One region of the Streptomyces sp. NPDC005955 genome, then DNA from elsewhere that is predicted to be linked to it. Evidence: riboswitches for the same ligand, from Rfam matches in the RefSeq annotation. Region 1 holds a riboswitch; each other region holds the start of a gene.

What was found. A riboswitch is a leader RNA that binds a small molecule or an ion and turns the genes downstream of it on or off. The one in region 1 is predicted to bind cyclic di-AMP.
Region 2: linked by a shared signal. The riboswitch ahead of ACFYOU_RS15915 (peptidoglycan DD-metalloendopeptidase family protein) and the one ahead of ACFYOU_RS28830 (peptidoglycan DD-metalloendopeptidase family protein) in region 1 are both predicted to bind cyclic di-AMP.
Region 3: linked by a shared signal. The riboswitch ahead of ACFYOU_RS27735 (C40 family peptidase) and the one ahead of ACFYOU_RS28830 (peptidoglycan DD-metalloendopeptidase family protein) in region 1 are both predicted to bind cyclic di-AMP.

The regions. Positions count from the first base shown of each region.
Region 1 is NZ_JBIAIF010000015.1:160,082-165,829, reverse strand. It holds gene ACFYOU_RS28850 (aspartate aminotransferase family protein) at 1-1,366, shown strand, start outside; gene ACFYOU_RS28845 (cupin domain-containing protein) at 1,510-2,184, shown strand; gene ACFYOU_RS28840 (DUF6126 family protein) at 2,181-2,360, shown strand; gene ACFYOU_RS28835 (tyrosine-protein phosphatase) at 2,454-3,251, opposite strand; cyclic di-AMP (ydaO/yuaA leader) riboswitch at 3,713-3,871, shown strand; gene ACFYOU_RS28830 (peptidoglycan DD-metalloendopeptidase family protein) at 3,876-4,889, shown strand; gene ACFYOU_RS28825 (SGNH/GDSL hydrolase family protein) at 5,125-5,748, shown strand, end outside.
Region 2 is NZ_JBIAIF010000005.1:367,082-372,829, forward strand. It holds gene ACFYOU_RS15900 (GNAT family N-acetyltransferase) at 1-1,998, opposite strand, end outside; gene ACFYOU_RS15905 (HPr family phosphocarrier protein) at 2,277-2,558, shown strand; gene ACFYOU_RS15910 (FCD domain-containing protein) at 2,777-3,472, opposite strand; gene ACFYOU_RS15915 (peptidoglycan DD-metalloendopeptidase family protein) at 3,714-4,505, opposite strand; cyclic di-AMP (ydaO/yuaA leader) riboswitch at 4,519-4,681, opposite strand; gene ACFYOU_RS15920 (M16 family metallopeptidase) at 4,928-5,748, opposite strand, start outside.
Region 3 is NZ_JBIAIF010000014.1:114,440-120,187, reverse strand. It holds gene ACFYOU_RS27745 (ATP-dependent Clp protease proteolytic subunit) at 25-663, shown strand; gene ACFYOU_RS27740 (hypothetical protein) at 670-972, shown strand; cyclic di-AMP (ydaO/yuaA leader) riboswitch at 1,273-1,470, shown strand; gene ACFYOU_RS27735 (C40 family peptidase) at 1,475-1,948, shown strand; gene ACFYOU_RS27730 (DUF6328 family protein) at 2,081-2,665, shown strand; gene ACFYOU_RS27725 (ATP-binding protein) at 2,698-3,156, opposite strand; gene ACFYOU_RS27720 (Scr1 family TA system antitoxin-like transcriptional regulator) at 3,446-4,303, shown strand; gene ACFYOU_RS27715 (DUF397 domain-containing protein) at 4,314-4,565, shown strand; gene ACFYOU_RS27710 (aminotransferase class I/II-fold pyridoxal phosphate-dependent enzyme) at 4,611-5,748, opposite strand, start outside.

The DNA of each region.
Region 1 (5,748 bases):
CGGTGCGCTGCTCGCCGAACGCGGCGGCGAGCGGTACGCCCTGCACACCCGCCATCTGAACCACCAACTCCCGCGCATGCTGCGCACCATCGGCTTCGACAAGGTGTACGAACGGGCCGAGGGCGCGCACTTCTGGGACGCGGACGGCAACGACTACCTCGACATGCTCGCCGGTTTCGGCGTGATGGGCCTCGGTCGCCACCACCCCGTGGTCCGCAAGGCGCTGCACGACGTGCTGGACGCCTCGCTCGCGGACCTCACCCGCTTCGACTGCCAGCCGCTCCCGGGCCTGCTCGCCGAACGGCTGCTCTCCCACAGCCCCCACCTGGAACGGGTGTTCTTCGGCAACAGCGGCACCGAAGCGGTCGAGACCGCGCTCAAGTTCGCCCGCTACGCCACCGGGCGCCCCCGGGTCCTGTACTGCGCGCACGCCTTCCACGGGCTGACCACCGGGGCCCTCTCCGTGAACGGCGAGTCCGGGTTCCGCACCGGCTTCGCCCCTCTGCTGCCCGACACGGCCGTGCCGCTCGGCGATCTGGACGCCCTCGCCCGGGAACTGGCGCGCGGCGACGTGGCGGCGCTCATCGTGGAGCCGATCCAGGGCAAGGGCGTCCATGCGGCGCCGCCCGGCTACTTGCGGGGGGCCCAGGACCTGCTGCGGGCGCACGGGGCGCTGCTGATCGCCGACGAGGTGCAGACCGGGCTGGGGCGGACCGGGGACTTCTACGCGTACCAGCACGAGGAGGGCGTGGAACCGGACCTGGTCTGTGTGGCGAAGGCGCTGTCGGGCGGCTACGTCCCGGTCGGGGCGACCCTCGGCCGGGACTGGATCTTCAAGAAGGTCTACTCCGCCATGGACCGGGTGCTGGTCCACTCGGCGAGCTTCGGTTCGAACGCGCAGGCGATGGCGGCCGGCCTGGCGGTGCTGTCGGTGCTGGAGTCGGACCGGCTGGTCGAGCACGCCCGGGTCACCGGGGACCTGCTCCGTTCCCGGCTCGCCGCACTCGTGGACCGCTACGAGCTGCTGAGCGAGGTCCGCGGCCGTGGGCTGATGATCGGGATCGAGTTCGGGCGGCCCCGCTCGCTGAAGCTGCGCAGCGGCTGGGCCATGCTCCAGGCGGCCCGCAGGGGCCTCTTCGCGCAGATGGTGGTCGTGCCGCTGCTCCAGCGGCACCGCATCCTCACCCAGGTCTCCGGCGACCACCTGGAGGTCATCAAACTGATCCCGCCGCTGGTCGTGGACGAGGCGGACGTCGATCGTTTCGTCACGGCCTTCACCGCCGTGATGGACGACGCACACAGCGGGGGTGGGCTGATGTGGGACTTCGGGAGGACACTGGTCAAACAGGCCGTCGCGAACCGCTGACGCGGCCCGGGGCGAACCGCTCGTGCGGCCCGGGCGGGGCTGGGATGCGGCCCGGCGGGGCGTTGCGCGCTTCTTGACCTCCAGCTTTTACCTCCCAGGCAAGAGATTTGCCCGGGAGGCATTTTTCTGGCTCAATCGATGACATGAACCCCTCCGAGTCGACTCCCCGCGAGGAGCCGCAGACCCCCGCCGGGTCCCCCGACCCGGCCGGCGGCCCCGCTGGCGAGCTGCCCGTCGTGGCCCCCCGACTGCGGGAGCGCCGGCGGGGCGCCGCACTGACCCTGGAGGCCGCGGCCGCCTCGGCCGGGCTGTCCCCGGCCCATCTGTCCCGGCTGGAGACCGGCCGGCGGCAGCCGTCGCTGCCCATGCTGCTGTCGCTCGCCCGCGTCTACGGGACCACCGTCTCCGAACTGCTCGGCGAGACCGTCGCCGACCGGGAGGCGATCGTCGAGTCCGCCACCATGGAACCCACCCGCGCCGGCGGCTGGACCTACTGGCAGGCCGGCGCCCCCGGCCGGGGCATGCAGGCCCTCCGCGTCCGGGTGCCGTACGGCACCCAGGGCGACATCGTGCGGGTGCACCCCGGCGAGGAGTGGCTGTACGTCCTGTCCGGGCGGCTGCGGCTGCGACTCGGGGACAGCACCCATGTGCTCGCGCCCGGCGACAGCGCGCACTTCGACTCGCTGACCCCGCACCGGATCGGCGCCGCCGACGAGGACGGCACCGACCTCCTCTTCGTGCACACCTTGTTGCAGAGCCCGACCGCCGCGCTGTGCCTAGGCCCGACGGACGTCCACACCCCGGGAGACTTCCGATGACCGAGCCCGTTCCCCCCACCGACCCGGCGGCGCCCCCGGCGGTCCAGCCGGTCCAGCGCCCCCGCATCGAGGACAAGATGCCGCCGAGCATCTGGATCCGCCTGCTCATCTACGTCGCGGTCGGCCACCTCGTCGCCGCCTTCATCTGGCTGCTCTTCGAGGTCGGGGCCAAGTGAGCTGATCCGCCCCGGGTCCGGTACCCCGGTGGCGGACGCGCCGGGCCCCCGGTGTCCGCGCCCCGCGGTGCACCCGGGGGCCCGGCGCTGACGTCAGTCGAGCAGCCGGGACCGGAGGCGGGCGCGCAGGTCCGGCGTGAGCCCGATGGCCCGGGTCAGGTAGGCGTCCGTGCCGCCCCAACATCGATCGATGCTGTCGAAGGCCGCCGCCAGGTACTCCGAGCGTGCGTCGAACAGCGGGCTCAGCAACTCCATCACCTCCGGCGCGTACCCGTCGACCGCGTCCGCGCTGCGCTGCACCCGGTACCGGCGGTGCGCGGCGTTGGACTTCAGGTAGTCCTCCTCGATCGCGTCCCGTTCGACGCCGAGGGCGAGCAGGGTGACGGCGATGGACAGGCCCGCCCGGTCCTTGCCCGCCGCACAGTGTAGGAGCGCCGGCACGCTGTCCTCCGCGACCGCCCGCAGCACCCGTGCGTGCTCCACGGTCCGCTCCTCGATCAGTACGCGGTACGACGTGACCATCTGCTCGACGGCCCGTCCCCCGGCCAGGAGGTCACGGAGCTGGGCGAGGTCGCCCCGGCGCACCATCCGCCAGAACTCCGCGCCGTCGGCCGGGTCGCTCAGCGGCAGGTTGACGTTGCGCACGCCGGGCAGTTCCACGTCATGGCCGTCGAGCCCGCGGTCGGCGTCGTTGCGGAAGTCGAAGATCGTGTGCAGCCCCAGCCCGGTCAGGTACCGACGGTCCTCGTCGGTCGCGTGGGCGAGGTGGCCGCTGCGGAACAGCACCCCGTGTCGGACCCGCCTGCCGTCCGCGGTCGGCAGACCACCCAGATCACGGAAGTTGCGCACGCCGGTCAGTTCGGGCTCGGTGGACGGGATCTGCTGCGTCACGGGGGCTCCTCCCAGTCCCCCGCCGGCGCCGTCCGTCGGCGGGGCGCTTCAGACGATACGACATCACTTGCTCGGACAATCACCTTGCACGAGGGCTTTCGTCGGTGATCCCCGGTCATGTCATGCACGAGGGAATCCACCGGCGAAAGGATGATTTGCGCCTTTGGTCGGATTGGGCGGCTTTGGCTCAACTGGACAGGAAATAAGGCACCCTAGGGGGATGCGTCGTGACCGGGATCATAGTGGTCACGGTGGGTGGTGATCGCCGGTTCGTCGGCTGCCCGCCCCGGCCCGGGAATTGGCGTCCGCGAACCCCGCCGCCATCGACGCAGGGTGACCGGAACGGACGGCGAGGATCAAGAAATCGCAGGCCGCTGACGGGTGCTCGGTTGTCCGGGCCGTTCCCGCTCGCTTAGCGTCACGCTCACTCCGGGCGGACGCCTAGTCCTGCCGCCGCTCGGTAGCCCATCTCACCACCCGACATCGGCAGGAGCGGGGAACCCACACGCAGTACGCCGCATCCGGGCGACCGGACCGGCTCGGGGTGAAGCCGCGCGAGCGCGGCCGGGCAGCTCCAGCCCGAACCCGACAGCTCACCTCGTAGGCGCCGGAGAGGAACGCACCATGCCCGCGACGGGAAAGCACCGCCGCCCCAAGTCCGCCCGGCTCGCCCGGACGATCGCCATCGCCGGAACCGGTGGCGCGGCAGCGCTCGCGCTGCCGCTGATCGGCGCCACCCAGGCCCAGGCCGCGACCCCGCAGTCCGCCTCCGCGCTCGCCCCCGCGACCTCGGTCGCCGTGGCGGCCCAGACCGCCCCCGAGGCGCCCGCGCAGCAGCGCGCCGGGCTCACGACCTACGCCGTCAAGGTCGGCGACCACCTGTCGAAGATCGCTGACGACCAGGACCTGCGCGGCGGTTGGCAGCGGCTGTACCAGGACAACCGGACCGTCGTCGGATCGAACCCCGATCTGATCACCCCCGGCCTCAAGCTCACCCTCGGCGGCAAGGCCGCCGCCACGGCCACCGCGCCGAAGCCGGCCGCGCCGAAGCCCGCCGCCCCCCAGGCCGCCGCGCCGAAGGCCGCTGAGCCGAAGCCCGCCGCTCCCCGGGCCGCGCAGCCCGAGCAGGCGACCCCCGCGGCCCCCGCCGCCCCGAAGCCCGCCGCTCCGAAGCCCGCCGCCCCGAAGGCCGTGCCCGTCGCGGCCCAGGCGCCGGCCGCCACCGCGAGCGCCGGCGGCTACACGCTGCCGGTCGCGAGCGGTGTGGGCACGCCGTACCGCGCCTCCGGCAGCATGTGGTCCAGCGGCTACCACACCGGCGTCGACTTCAGCGTCCCCTCCGGCACCCCGCTCAAGGCCGTCGGTCCCGGCACCGTCGTCTCCGCCGGTTGGGCGGGCGCCTACGGCAACCAGGTCGTCATCCAGCTCGCCGACGGCAAGTACGCCCAGTACGCCCACCTCTCGCAGCTCGGCGTCTCGGCCGGCCAGTCCGTCTCGGGCGGCCAGCAGATCGGCACCGCGGGCTCCACCGGCAACAGCACCGGACCGCACCTGCACTTCGAGATCCGCACCTCCCCGGCCTACGGCTCCGACATCGACCCGCTGTCCTACCTGCGGTCGAAGGGCGTCGCGATCTGACCCCCCGCGGCCACCGGCCGCACCAGCACCCCGCGGGGCCGTATCGGCGGATACGGCCCCGCGTCGCACGTCGGCAGCAGTGTCGAGTGGGGGCGAGGGGAGTCGAGGGGGCCGGGGAGCTGCTATTCCCGACTCGACGAAATGGGGCGCATGGCCTTTATCACGTGCCGTCAAGCCCCAATGGCGCATTATTACGGTGGCGTAGGTCACGTGGGGAGGTGAAAAATGGGCCGACGTGACAGCAGAGTCGACATTCCTCGCCCTTGACGACATCCGGTCCTACGCAGCCGTCGGCGACAGCTTCACGGAAGGCGTCGGAGACCCCGGCCCCGACGGTACGTTCGTGGGATGGGCCGACCGGCTGGCCGTCCTCCTCGGCGACCGGCTACCCGAACCCACCTTCCGCTACGCCAACCTCGCCGTCCGCGGCAGACTCCTCGATCAGATCGTCGAGGAGCAGATCCCCCGGGCCCGGCAACTCGCGCCCGACCTGGTGACCTTCAGCGCGGGCGGCAACGACATCATCCGGCCGGGCACCGACCCCGACGAGGTGGCCGAGCGGTTCGAACGGGCCGTCGCCGATCTGGCCTCGTCCGTCGGCACGGTCATGGTCACCACCGGCTTCGACACCCGTGGCGTCCCCCTCCTCAAGCACCTGCGCGGCAAGATCGCCACCTACAACGGCCATGTGCGGGCCATCGCCGACCGCTACGACTGCCCCGTCCTCGACCTGTGGTCCCTGAAGAGCGTCCAGGACCGCCGCGCCTGGGACGAGGACCGGCTGCACCTCTCGCCCGAGGGCCACACCCGGGTCGCCCTGCGCGCCGGGCAGGTCCTCCGGGTCGGGGTCCCCGCCGAC
Region 2 (5,748 bases), on a different contig from region 1:
CGGACCCGGCGGGGCGTCCGGTGCCCCGGGGGCCGAACCCCCAGGAACCGGGGCGACCGGGACTGCGGGGAGCGGGACGGCGGCGGGGCGGGGGGCCGGCGCGGTCCCCGCGGCGGGGGGCCGGCGCACCGTGGCGCTGGCCTGCGCGAGCGCTTCCGCCAGCCCGCCGAGCTCGACGTGGGCGACCGCCACCGGCTTGCCGGGGTGTGCCGCCGCGGCAGCGCGCAGGGCCCCGGCCAGTTCCTCGTCGCTGCTGCCGCCCTCGCCCACCCGGGGGATGGCGGTGACGATCACCGCGTCGCAGGCTCGGTCGGCGAGCGCCCGGCCCAGGGCGTCCTGGAACTCCGCGGGCGTGGCGGCGGTCCCGAGGTCCAGCGGGCCCAGCGGCCGGAGCCCTTCGGAGAGGCAGGCGTCATAGGTGAGCAGGCCCAGCGACTCGGAGTTGCCGAGGATCGCGACCCGGGGCCCGGCGGGGAGGGGCTGGCCCGCGAGCATCAGACCGACGTCGACGAGTTCGGTGATGGTGTCGACCCTGAGCACCCCGGCCTGCCGCAGCAGGTCCGCCACGGTGGCGTGCGGCAGCCGGGTCGCCGGGACCGCGTGCCCCAGCGGGGAGACGCCCCGGTGCCGGGCGCCCTGGACGACGACCAGCGGCTTGGTGGCGGCGGTGCGCCGGGCGAGCCGGGCGAACTTGCGGGGGTTGCCGATGGACTCCAGGTACATGAGGGCGACGTCGGTGTCGGGGTCGTCGTACCAGTACTGGAGGACGTCGTTGCCGGAGACGTCCGCGCGGTTGCCCGCCGAGACGAAGGTGGACACCCCGGTGGCACCGGTCACCCCGCCGCCGCGCCGGTGCAGCCGGGACAACAGGGCGATGCCGATCGCGCCGGACTGGGCGAACATGCCGACCCGGCCGGGCCTCGGCAGCCCGGGGGCGAGGGAGGCGTTGAGACGGGTCGCCGCGGAGGTGTTGACGATGCCGAAGGCGTTCGGGCCGATGAGGCGCATGCCGTACGAGCGGACCTGGCGGACCAGGTCCCGCTGGCGCTCCCTGCCCTCCTCGCCGAGGTCGGCGTACCCGGCCGAGACGACGACGAGGCCCTGCACCCCGTGCGCCCCGCACTCGTCCACCACCTCGGGCACCCGCTCGGCGGGGACGGCGACCACCACCAGGTCGACGCCCGCCCCGATGTCCGACAGGGACCGGTGCGCGGGCACCGAGTCGATCTCGGCGAGGTCCTCCGGGAACGCCTTGTTCACCGCGTACAGGTCGCCGGTGAAACCCGCCGACACCAGGTTGTCCAGCAGGGCCCGGCCGGCACCGCCCGGGGCGCGTCCCACCCCGACGACCGCGACCGAACCGGGGCGCAGCAACCGCTGCACCGAGCGGGCCTCGGCGCGCTGTTCGCGGGCCCGCTGCACGGCGACGGACGCCTCGGTGGGCTCGATGGCGAACTCCAGCCGGACGACGCCGTCCTCGAAGCTGCGCTTCTGTTGGTAGCCGGCGTCCGTGAACACCTTGATCATCTTGGTGTTGGCGGGGAGCACCTCGGCGGCGAAGCGGCGGATGTCGCGCTCCCGGGCGACGGCGGCGATGTGTTCGAGCATGGCGGAGGCGACGCCCCGCCCCTGGTGGGCGTCCTGCACCAGGAAGGCGACCTCCGCCTCGTCGGCGGGTGCGGAAGCGGACCTGCCGTGGGCGTCGATGCGGTCGTAGCGGACGGTGGCGATGAACTCGCCGCCCACCGTCGCGGCGAGGCCGACCCGGTCCACGAAGTCGTGGTGGGTGAAGCGGTGCACGTCCTTGTCGGAGAGCTTCGGGTACGGGGCGAAGAACCGGTAGTACTTCGACTCGTCCGAGACGTGCTCGTAGAAGCTGACCAGCCGGTCGGCGTCCTCGACCGTGATGGGCCTGATGCGCGCGGTGCCGCCGTCGCGCAGCACCACGTCGGCTTCCCAGTGGGAGGGGTACTCGTGCTGGTCCGGCGGGTTCTGCATGGGGCCAGCGTACGGGTCGCGGTCCGGGCGGGGGCGGGGCAGGCTGAGGTCACCGCGCCCGGTCGGGCGGTGCGCCGACCGGGCGTGCGCGGTCCGACGTCCGAGGGGCGGCGGGCAGCGGCGGCACCGGGCGGGAGGTACGGAACCGGCGGGCGACCGACCGGGCGGTGTGGACACGCGTTCCGCCGGCCCTGGGGATGAGGGCCACCGCTGTGGGAGACTGGTCTAGACAACCGAACAGAGCCTTGCAACCTTGCGTACCCGAAGGGCAGCATCACATGGCTGAGCGCCGCGTCAACGTCGGTTGGGCCGAGGGTCTCCACGCCCGCCCCGCCTCCATCTTCGTCCGGGCGGCCTCGGCCACCGGCGTCCCCGTGACGATCGCCAAGGGCGACGCCGCCCCGGTCAACGCCGCCTCGATGCTGGCGGTCCTCGGGCTCGGTGCGCACGGCGGTGAGGAAGTCGTCCTCGCCTCCGAGGCGGAGGGCGCGGACGCGGCCCTGGACCGACTGGCCAAGCTGGTGGCCGAGGGCCTGGAACAGCTTCCCGAAACGGTCTGACCCCGGTCCGCGCGTGGGTGTCCGTCGAATTCGAGGGACACCCGCGAAACCAGTGAATGTCCGCGCCGCACATTCGGGGATGCATTCCCGAAATTCCCCGCGCTATCTCGGCGCGATCGCCGCGCGAAACAAATGACACCACGACGCGACGTATTCCGGCGAATTCTTTCGCCAAGCGCGGCGCCGGTGATCGACGGTCACATCGTCGCGGCCCTTTGTTACGGGACGACGCTTCCCGTGTTGACGGGATGTTTCGACGTCCCCGAGCGCCGGAGCGGATCCGGGCGACGCGCGGCCTTGCGGCGGTGGGCCGCGATCCCGCGCTCCGTGTGCGCGGCCATCAGCCTGCCGGCCCGCTCCGCGTCGCGCCGGGCCACCGCGTCGACGATCGCGCCGCGCTCCGCCCACTCCTCGGCGGGCCGCTGAGCGGGCTCGACCGTGTACATCCAGGCGGTCTTGTGCCGCACCTGGGTGAGCATGGCGATCAGCCCGTGGCTGGCGCACGCCTGGATCAGCGTCTCGTGGAACCAGCTGCCCAGGGCGCGCAACTCGTCCCCGGTCCCGTTCCCCGCCCGCTCCTGACCCAGGCGCACCAGTCCGCGCAGCACCTTCAGATGGGCGTCCGTGCGCCGTTCGGCCGCGCGGGACGCCCCCAGGGGCTCCAGCAGCCGTCGCACGTCGAGCAGGTCCGCCGCCTCCCGGTCGGTCGGCTCGGCGACGCAGGCGCCCGCATGTCTGCGGGTGACCACGAACCCCTCGGCCTCCAGCGTGCGCAACGCCTCGCGCACCGGGACGCGGGAGACGCCGTAGCGGCGGGCGAGCACGTCTTCGGTGAGTCGGCTCCCACGCTCCAGCGCACCGCTGACGATGTCGTCCCGAATGGCCGTGCACACCGAATGGGCGGGAATGCGCATGGGGGGACCTCCGCTTCCGTGCCCGCGAATCGCGGTCGATCGACATTGATTCGGTGACTCTATTGCAGCTCGCCGGAATTTCCGACCGTCCTTCACCGTTCTCTGGAATTTCCGGACGGGGATTACCCGCCGGCCACCGGGCCACGGGGTGCTCGGCCGGTACGGCGCCCGCGGTCCGGGAACGACGAAAGCCCCGGCCGGGGCCGGGGCTTTCGGTGGTGCCGTCCTGGGGGGCGGAGGCTCAGAGGGACACGCCGTGCGCGCGCAGATAGGCGACGGGGTCGAGGTCGGAGCCGTACTCGGCGCTCGCCCGCGCCTCGAAGTGCAGGTGCGCCCCGGTCACGTTGCCGGTGGCACCGGCGAGGCCGATCTGCTGGCCCGCGGTGACCGACTGGCCCGCGGTGACGGCCACGGACGACAGGTGCGCGTACTGGGTGTAGGTGCCGTCGTGCATCTTGATGACGACGTTGTAGCCGTAGGCACCGCCCCAGCCGGCCTCGACCACGGTGCCGTAGCCGACGGACTGGATCGGGGTGCCGGTGCCGGCGTGGAAGTCGATGCCGGTGTGCGTACCGGAGGACCAGATGCTGCCGCCCGCGCCGTAGGAGGTGGAGACGTGGCCACCGGCGACGGGGCTGACGTACGTCGTCAGGCGCTTGCGCTCGGCCTCGCGGGCCGCCCGCTCCTCGGCCTCGCGCTCCTTGGCGGCCTCGGCCTCGGCCCGGCGCTTCTGCTCGGCGAGGCGCTGCTTGGTCTCCGCCTCGACGAGCTTCAGGGCGGCGGCCTCGTCGGCGGCGATCTGCTGCACCGCGGCCTGGGTGTCGATCTCGTCGGCGACGGCGTCCCCGATGGAGATCGTCTTGGTGAGCCCCGTGTCCTCCAGGGGGGAGGGCTCGTCGACGGCCAGCGCGGGGGAGGCGAGGGTGCCGATGACACCGGTGGTGGTCAGCGTGGCGACGCCCGCGACGTTGGCGGTGGTGCGCGACATGCGCGTCGGACGACGGTGCTTCCCGGTGGCGCGGGTGAACGCCATGAAGTGGGTGGTCCTTTCCTTCCTTCTCGCCTACCGGGTTAGCTGACGGGTTCGGAGCAGGAAGGTCTCCTACGGACCCCCTCCGCGTGGCGACGGGCGTCCGATTCACCCCAGGGACGGTTGGGTCCCCGGCTCCCCTGGCTCGCGCCGTACGGGGGACTCGGCGATGACTGTCCGGTGCCGCGGCTGCGGCGTACCGCACGACGGGCAGTCGACCTGACGCTAAGCCGGAGATCATTCCTACGACAAACGGATCGGCGGTTTTGTTGCGCACGCCACACCGCGGACCGCAACGTCCGGCGCTTTCGGGACATCCGGCCCCGGCGCCCGGGGGCGCCGCACTGACGGTGCGTGAAACGCCGGCCGGACGCACGGAGGTGCCGTCCCGTCGGACGACGGAACGGCACCCACCGCGGTCGTCACTAGCCGGAGACGACCGTGACCGCGCCGATGCCCAGCGCCTTCACCGGCTCCTCGATCTGCGTCGCGTCGCCGACCAGCACCGTCACCAGACGCTCCACCGGGAAGGCGTTCACGACGGCCGCCGTGGCCTCCACGGTGCCGGTGGCGGCGAGCCGCTGGTACAGCAGCCCCTGGTAGTCGTCGGGGAGTTCCTGCTCGACCTGGTCGGCGAGGGTGCCCGCGACGGCCCCGGCCGTCTCGTACTTCAGCGGGGCGACGCCCACCAGGTTCTGCACCGCGACGTCCCGTTCGGCGTCCGTCAGCCCCTCGCCGGCGAGCGTGCGCAGGACCTTCCACAAGTCCTCCAGCGCGGGCCCGGTCGACGCCGTGTCGACGGAACCGGAGATGCCGAGCAGCGCCGCGCCCGTGCCGTTCGCCGTCGACCGCAGCACCTGGGCGAAGGCCCGCACGCCGTACGTGTAGCCCTTCTCCTCGCGCAGCACGCGGTCCAGCCGCGAGGTGAGCGTGCCGCCCAGGCAGTAGGTGCCGAGGACCTGCGCCGGCCACACCCGGTCGTGCCGGTCGGCCCCGAGACGGCCGATCAGCACCTGGGTCTGGACCGCACCCGGGCGGTCCACGATGACGACCCGGCCGCTGTCGTCGGCGGTCACCGGGGGCACCAGGCGCGGGGTCGCCGGACCGCCCGTCCAGGCCCCCAGGGTGTCCGCGAGGACCGCGTCGACGTCGACGCCGGTGAAGTCGCCCACGATGACGGCGGTCGCCGTGGCGGGCCGCACGTTCTTCTCGTAGAGGGCGCGCACGGCGGCCGAGTCGATCGCCG
Region 3 (5,748 bases), on a different contig from region 1:
TTTTTCTCGAAGGAGACGATCGTCGTGACCCTCCGATCGGCGGCCCGCCACGTCCTGCCCCAGTTCACCGAGCGGACCTCCTGGGGCCCGCGCACGCTCGACCCGTACGGAAAGCTGCTGGACGAGCGGATCGTGATGCTGGGCACCCCCATCGACGACGCCGCGGCGAACGACGTGACGGCCCAACTGATGCACCTGGAACACGCGGCGCCCGACCGGGACGTCTCGCTGTACCTCAACTCGCCCGGCGGCTCGTTCACGGCCATGACCGCGATCTACGACACGATGCGCTTCATCACCTGCGACGTGGAGACGATCTGCCTGGGACAGGCCGCCTCCGCGGCGGCCGTCCTCCTGGCGGCGGGCACGCCGGGCAAGCGACTCGCCCTGCCCGGGGCGCGGGTGATGCTCCATCAGCCCTCGCTGGCCGAACCCGTCCGGGGCCGGGCCGACGACCTGGCGGCCCGGGCCGACGAGCTCCAGCGCACCCGCGACCTGCTGGAGGAACTGCTGACCCGGCACACCGGGCAGCCGCGCGAGCGGGTGGCCGCGGACATCGAGCGCGACCTGTTCCTCGATGCGCCCCGGGCCCTGGAGTACGGACTGGTCGACCGGATCGTGCCGAACCGCAAGGGCACCCCTGCGGTGCCGGCCACCCGGTAGGCGACGGTGGTTCCCGACCTGCCCCCGCTGCCGGCGCTGACCCGTGCCGAAGGGGAACTCATCGACCGGTACCTGGAAGCCGTGGACCTGCTCGGCCGGATCAACCCCGCGCGCGCCGACGACACCTATCGAGGCTTGCGCGCCGCGCAGGCGCTCGTCGGCAAGGCCGTGGAGCTGCGGGACGCGCTGGCGCTGATGCACCAGCGCGGCGAGAGCCAGGTGCACGCCGACACGCTGGCCCGTGCGCTGCGCACCCTGGACGGCGTACGACGGGCGGCGCGCGTCGGGGTGCCACCGGACGGCAACTGACCCGGCGTCCGGAAGTCACCTGAAACGACCCGGACGAGGTACCCCCGATCAGCGTATTAAAGGGTAGACATCCATGGGGTTCCGACTTGCTTCATATGTCTACCCGATCCTTAGCAAACGACGTTTCACCGCTGGTACAGACGTCGTCCGATGTCCGCGGCTCCGCCCGCTCGGAGGACTGTCCACCTGAACGGGTCAGGGGTGAGGAGACTCACAAACCAGCGGTAACGTTCGGTTTTTCGGGTGTTCATGCGTGAAGATCCCTTCCGACGACAAGCCCCCGCCACAGCGGCGGGGCGGTCCGGGCGGACGCCGAGTCCTGCCGCCGCCCGGACGCCAGGTCGACAGGAGTGGATCGGCAGGAGTGGAGGACCCGAGCAAGACGGGCCGCCGGAGAGATCCGGGCGGGCCCTTGGGGTGAAGCCGCGTGAGCGGCCGGGCATCTTCGCCTGCCCGAACCCGACAGGTCATCCTTCACAGGCGGCTGACGAAGGGTTGCGCAATGACTGCGCTCAATCGTGTCCCGTCGCTGCTGACCAGGGCCGGAACGGCCTCGGCTCTGACGCTCGTCGCCGTGGGCGGCGGCATAGTGGCTCCCGGCGCCGCCTCAGAGGCGTCCGCCGCGACGTCCGCGACCAAGGCACTCAAGGTGGCCGCCTCGAAGAAGGGCGCTCCCTACCGGTACGGCGCGACCGGGCCGAGCAGATTCGACTGCTCCGGACTCACGCTGTACTCGTACAAGAAGGCGGGCAAGAGCCTGCCCCGTACGGCTGCGGGCCAGTACAACAAGACCAAGCGCGTGAAGGCGAGCAACCGCAGCAAGGGAGACCTGGTCTTCTTCTACTCGGGCAGCAACGTCTACCACGTCGGCATCTACGCCGGCGGCGGCAAGATGTGGCACTCCCCGAAAACCGGCGACGTGGTACGGCTCACGAAGATCTGGACCAAGAGCGTCAAGTACGGACGGGTGCGGTGAGCGATGCGACGAACTGAGCGGGGCGCACGGGGACCCGTGTGCTGACCGTCTGACGGGGTGGGGAACGGGGCGTGTGCGTTCCCCACCCTTTCGGTCCCCGCTGAAGCGCCCCGGACCGGTTACCCATGACACATGACTGATGACCGGTCCGAGCGTCCCCCCGCGGAGAGCTCGGTGCAGCGGGCCAACCGGAACTTCGGGGAACTCCTCCAGGAACTCCGCGTCACCCAGACCGGTGTGCAGATCCTCTTCGCCTTCCTGCTGACCCTCGCGTTCACGCCCCGCTTCCCGTCCCTCGACCTCGTGCAGCGCAGCACGTACGTGGTCTCCCTGTGCCTGGCGGTCCTCGCCGCGGCCCTGTTCACGGCCCCCGCGGCGATCCACCGCTACCTGTTCCGACGGGGCGCCAAGCCCGACATCGTGTGGGTGTCCTCCCGGCTCACCGAACTCGGACTGGGGGCGTTGTCCCTGGCGCTCACCGGATCGGTGCTGCTCGCGGTGGACGTGGCCGTGGGCCGCGCCGGGGGCGTCCTCGCCGCCGCGGGCACCCTGGCGGTGTGCGCGGGGCTGTGGGTCGTCCTGCCCTGGCAGGTGCTGCGGCGTCTGAACCGCCGCTCGGCCGCACGGGCCCCGGGGGAGGGCGACGGACGGAATCCGGACGGGACCCCGGGGGCTCGGGGAGGGAGTCCGGGACCGGGCAGTGACGGCCCGCCCTGACCGGTTCTCGTCGTTGCGCACGCCCCCGCACCTCAGCGCTGGGCGGGACGGTCAGCCCGGGGCGAGCGCCACCACCGCTGCACGGGCAGCGCGATCCACACCGTCTTGCCGCCCTCGGGGGTGGGACTGACGGACAGCCGACCCCCGTGTTCGACGGTGAGCGAGCGGATGATGGCCATGCCCCGGCCGTTGTCCTGCTGGACGGCCGCCGGGAGGCGCTGGGGGTGGCGTGGATGGCTGTCGGTGACCCCGACGCGCAGTTGCTCGTCCCTGAGCAGTTCCACGTCGACGGTGAACGTGGGCGACTGACCGAGGGTGTGCTGGATCGCGTTGGTCGCCAACTCCGACACGATCAGTCGGACCGTGTCGGTCACCCCCGTATCGGCGGGGAGGCCCCAGTCCGCGAGGACGTCACTCACGTAGGCACGCGCGACGGGGACCGAAGCGGGCTCGCTCGGCAGGGTTACGGATGCTTCCTGATGGTCTGCCATGGCGACGTCGTCCCTTTCCCACCGGGACCGGACTCCGGCGTGAGGCGGATGGTTCGCGGACGGTCCCGGACTGGTGCTGCGGCCAGCCTGCCATCTGCGCGCCGGTCACGGGGGCCGATCCACGAGGATGTGCATATATCTGTCGCTCGAAGCGGTGAACTCTTCCGCGCCGGGCGGCAAGTCCGGCAGTACGCCCCTTCGCCACCTCCGCACGCCGCTCGCGCCCCCCATCGTCGCGGCATCCTCTACCGTCTGGCGGTGGGCCACCCCCGGCCGGAAGGAGTCGGCCATGCAGCACCGCCCCGCCGTGCGCCGCCGCAAACTCGGCTCCGAGCTGCGCCGGTTGCGCCTCGATGCGGACCTCACCAGCGGGGAGGCCGCGCGGCGAGCGGGCTGGAACCAGTCGAAGGTGAGCCGGATCGAGACCGCGCGCAGCGGCGTGAAGGCCGATGACGTGCGGCTCCTCCTCGACCTCTACCGGGTCGACGACGCGTCGCTGCGGGACCTGCTGCTCGCGCTCGCCGAACCGGACGGCGCGTCCGGCCACCGCTGGTGGCACGACTACCGGCAGTTGCTGCCGCCCGCCTACCGGGACTTCATCTGTCTGGAGGAGCAGGCGAACCGGGTGCGCACCCTGGAGACCGTGGTGGTGCCGGGGCTGCTCCAGACCCCCGGCTACGCACGGGCGGTGACCCGGGCCTCGGTGGTGGGCCTTCCGGAGGGGGAGCTCGAACGGCTGGTGGACGTGCGGCTCGCCCGGCAGGAGGTACTGCGCCGCGCGGCGCCGCCCCGGCTCGAAGCGGTCCTGGACGAGGCGGTGCTGCGGCGCCCGGTCGGCGGGTCCGCCGTGATGGCGGGGCAACTCGACCACCTGCTCGCGACGGCGCGCCGCGGGCTGGTGCGGCTGAGCGTGGTGCCGTTCTCGGCCGGCGAACACATCGGGCTCACCGGCCCCTTCGTCCTGTTCTCCTTTCCGAAAACCGACGATCTGGATGTGGTCGTTCTCGATGACCTCACGAGTAGCCTCTACCTCGAGGGAAAACCTGAGGTGAAGGCGTATCTCGACGCTTTCACCTCATTGGAGGCGCAGGCCCTTTCTCCCGAGGACTCCCTGGACTTCATCGCGGGGGTCCGTCACGGCGCGTGAAGGAGGCACCATGTCCGACCGGTCGAGGCCGTTTCCCTGTCGCACCACCTCACTGATCGACAGCACCTCACTGGGCGACGTCCACTGGCATCGCAGCAGCCGGAGCACGGGGATGAACAACTGCATCGAAACGGCCCGGCCCGCCGGTGGCCCGGCCGCCGGGCGGCTCGCCCTGCGCGACTCGAAGGCCCCCCGGGGACCGGTGCTGCTCTTCGCCCCCGGTACCTGGACCGCGTTCCTCGACGGCATCGCCCCTCGGTGATCCCCCCGTCGGTCCCCGTCGCACTCCCCCGGGCGCCCGAACCCCTCAGCGCCGCGCGCCCGCCGGTGCCCGGTCCACGACCACCCGGACCGCCTCCCGCACCTGGGCGTCCGTGAGGTCGGCGCGCGCCGTCAGGCGCAGCCGGGAGATCCCGTCGGGTACGGACGGCGGTCGGAAGCAGCCGACCGCGAGCCCTGCCGTGCGGCAGTCGGCGGCCCAGCCCAGCGCCGCCCCGGGTGACGGGGCCCGCACGGACACCACGGCGGCATCGGGGCGCACGGCGGTCAAGCCGGCGTCGGTCAGCAGACCGTGCAGCCGGGTGGCGACGGCGCGGACCCGGGCGGGCCGGTCGGGTTCGGCGCGCAACACCTGAAGGGCCGCCAGCGCGGCGCCCACCGCCGCCGGGGCGAGGCCGGTGTCGAAGATGAAGGTGCGCGCGGCGTTGACCAGGTGTTCGATGACCCGGGCGGGGCCCAGCACCGCGCCGCCCTGGCTGCCCAACGACTTGGACAGGGTCACCGTGGCGACGGTGTCGGGCGTGCCGGCGAGGCCCGCGGCGTGCGGGGCGCCCCGGCCGCCGGCGCCGAGGACCCCCAGCCCGTGGGCGTCGTCCACCAGCAGCGCGGCCCCTGCCGAGCGGCAGACGGCGGCCAACTCGGGAAGGGGGGCGGCGTCGCCGTCGACCGAGAAGACCGAGTCGGTGACGACCAGGGCGGGCCCGCCGCCCGACGCGAGCGCCTTGCGGACGGCGTCGGGCGCGGCGTGCGCGACGACGTCGGTGGTGCCGCGGGCGAGCCGGCAGCCGTCGATGAGGGAGGCGTGGTTGCCCGCGTCGGAGACGATGCGGGAGCCGGTCGGCGCGAGCGCGGTGAGCGCGGCCAGGTTGGCGGTGTAGCCGGAGGACAGGACGAGCGCGGATTCGAAGCCGCAGAAGGCGGCGAGTTCCGTCTCCAGTGCGGTGTGCAGTTCGGTGGTGCCGGTGACCAGCCGGGAGCCGGTGGCACCGCCGCCCCACCGCAGCGCCGCGTCCGCGGCGGCGGCGGTGACCCGCGGGTGGCGGGTGAGCCCCAGGTAGTCGTTGCCGGCGAGGTCGAGCAGGGGCGAGTCGGCGGGGCGCGGGCGCAGGGTGCGCAGGAGTCCCTCGGCACGGCGGCGTTCGGCCCGTGCGTCGATCCAGTCGAAC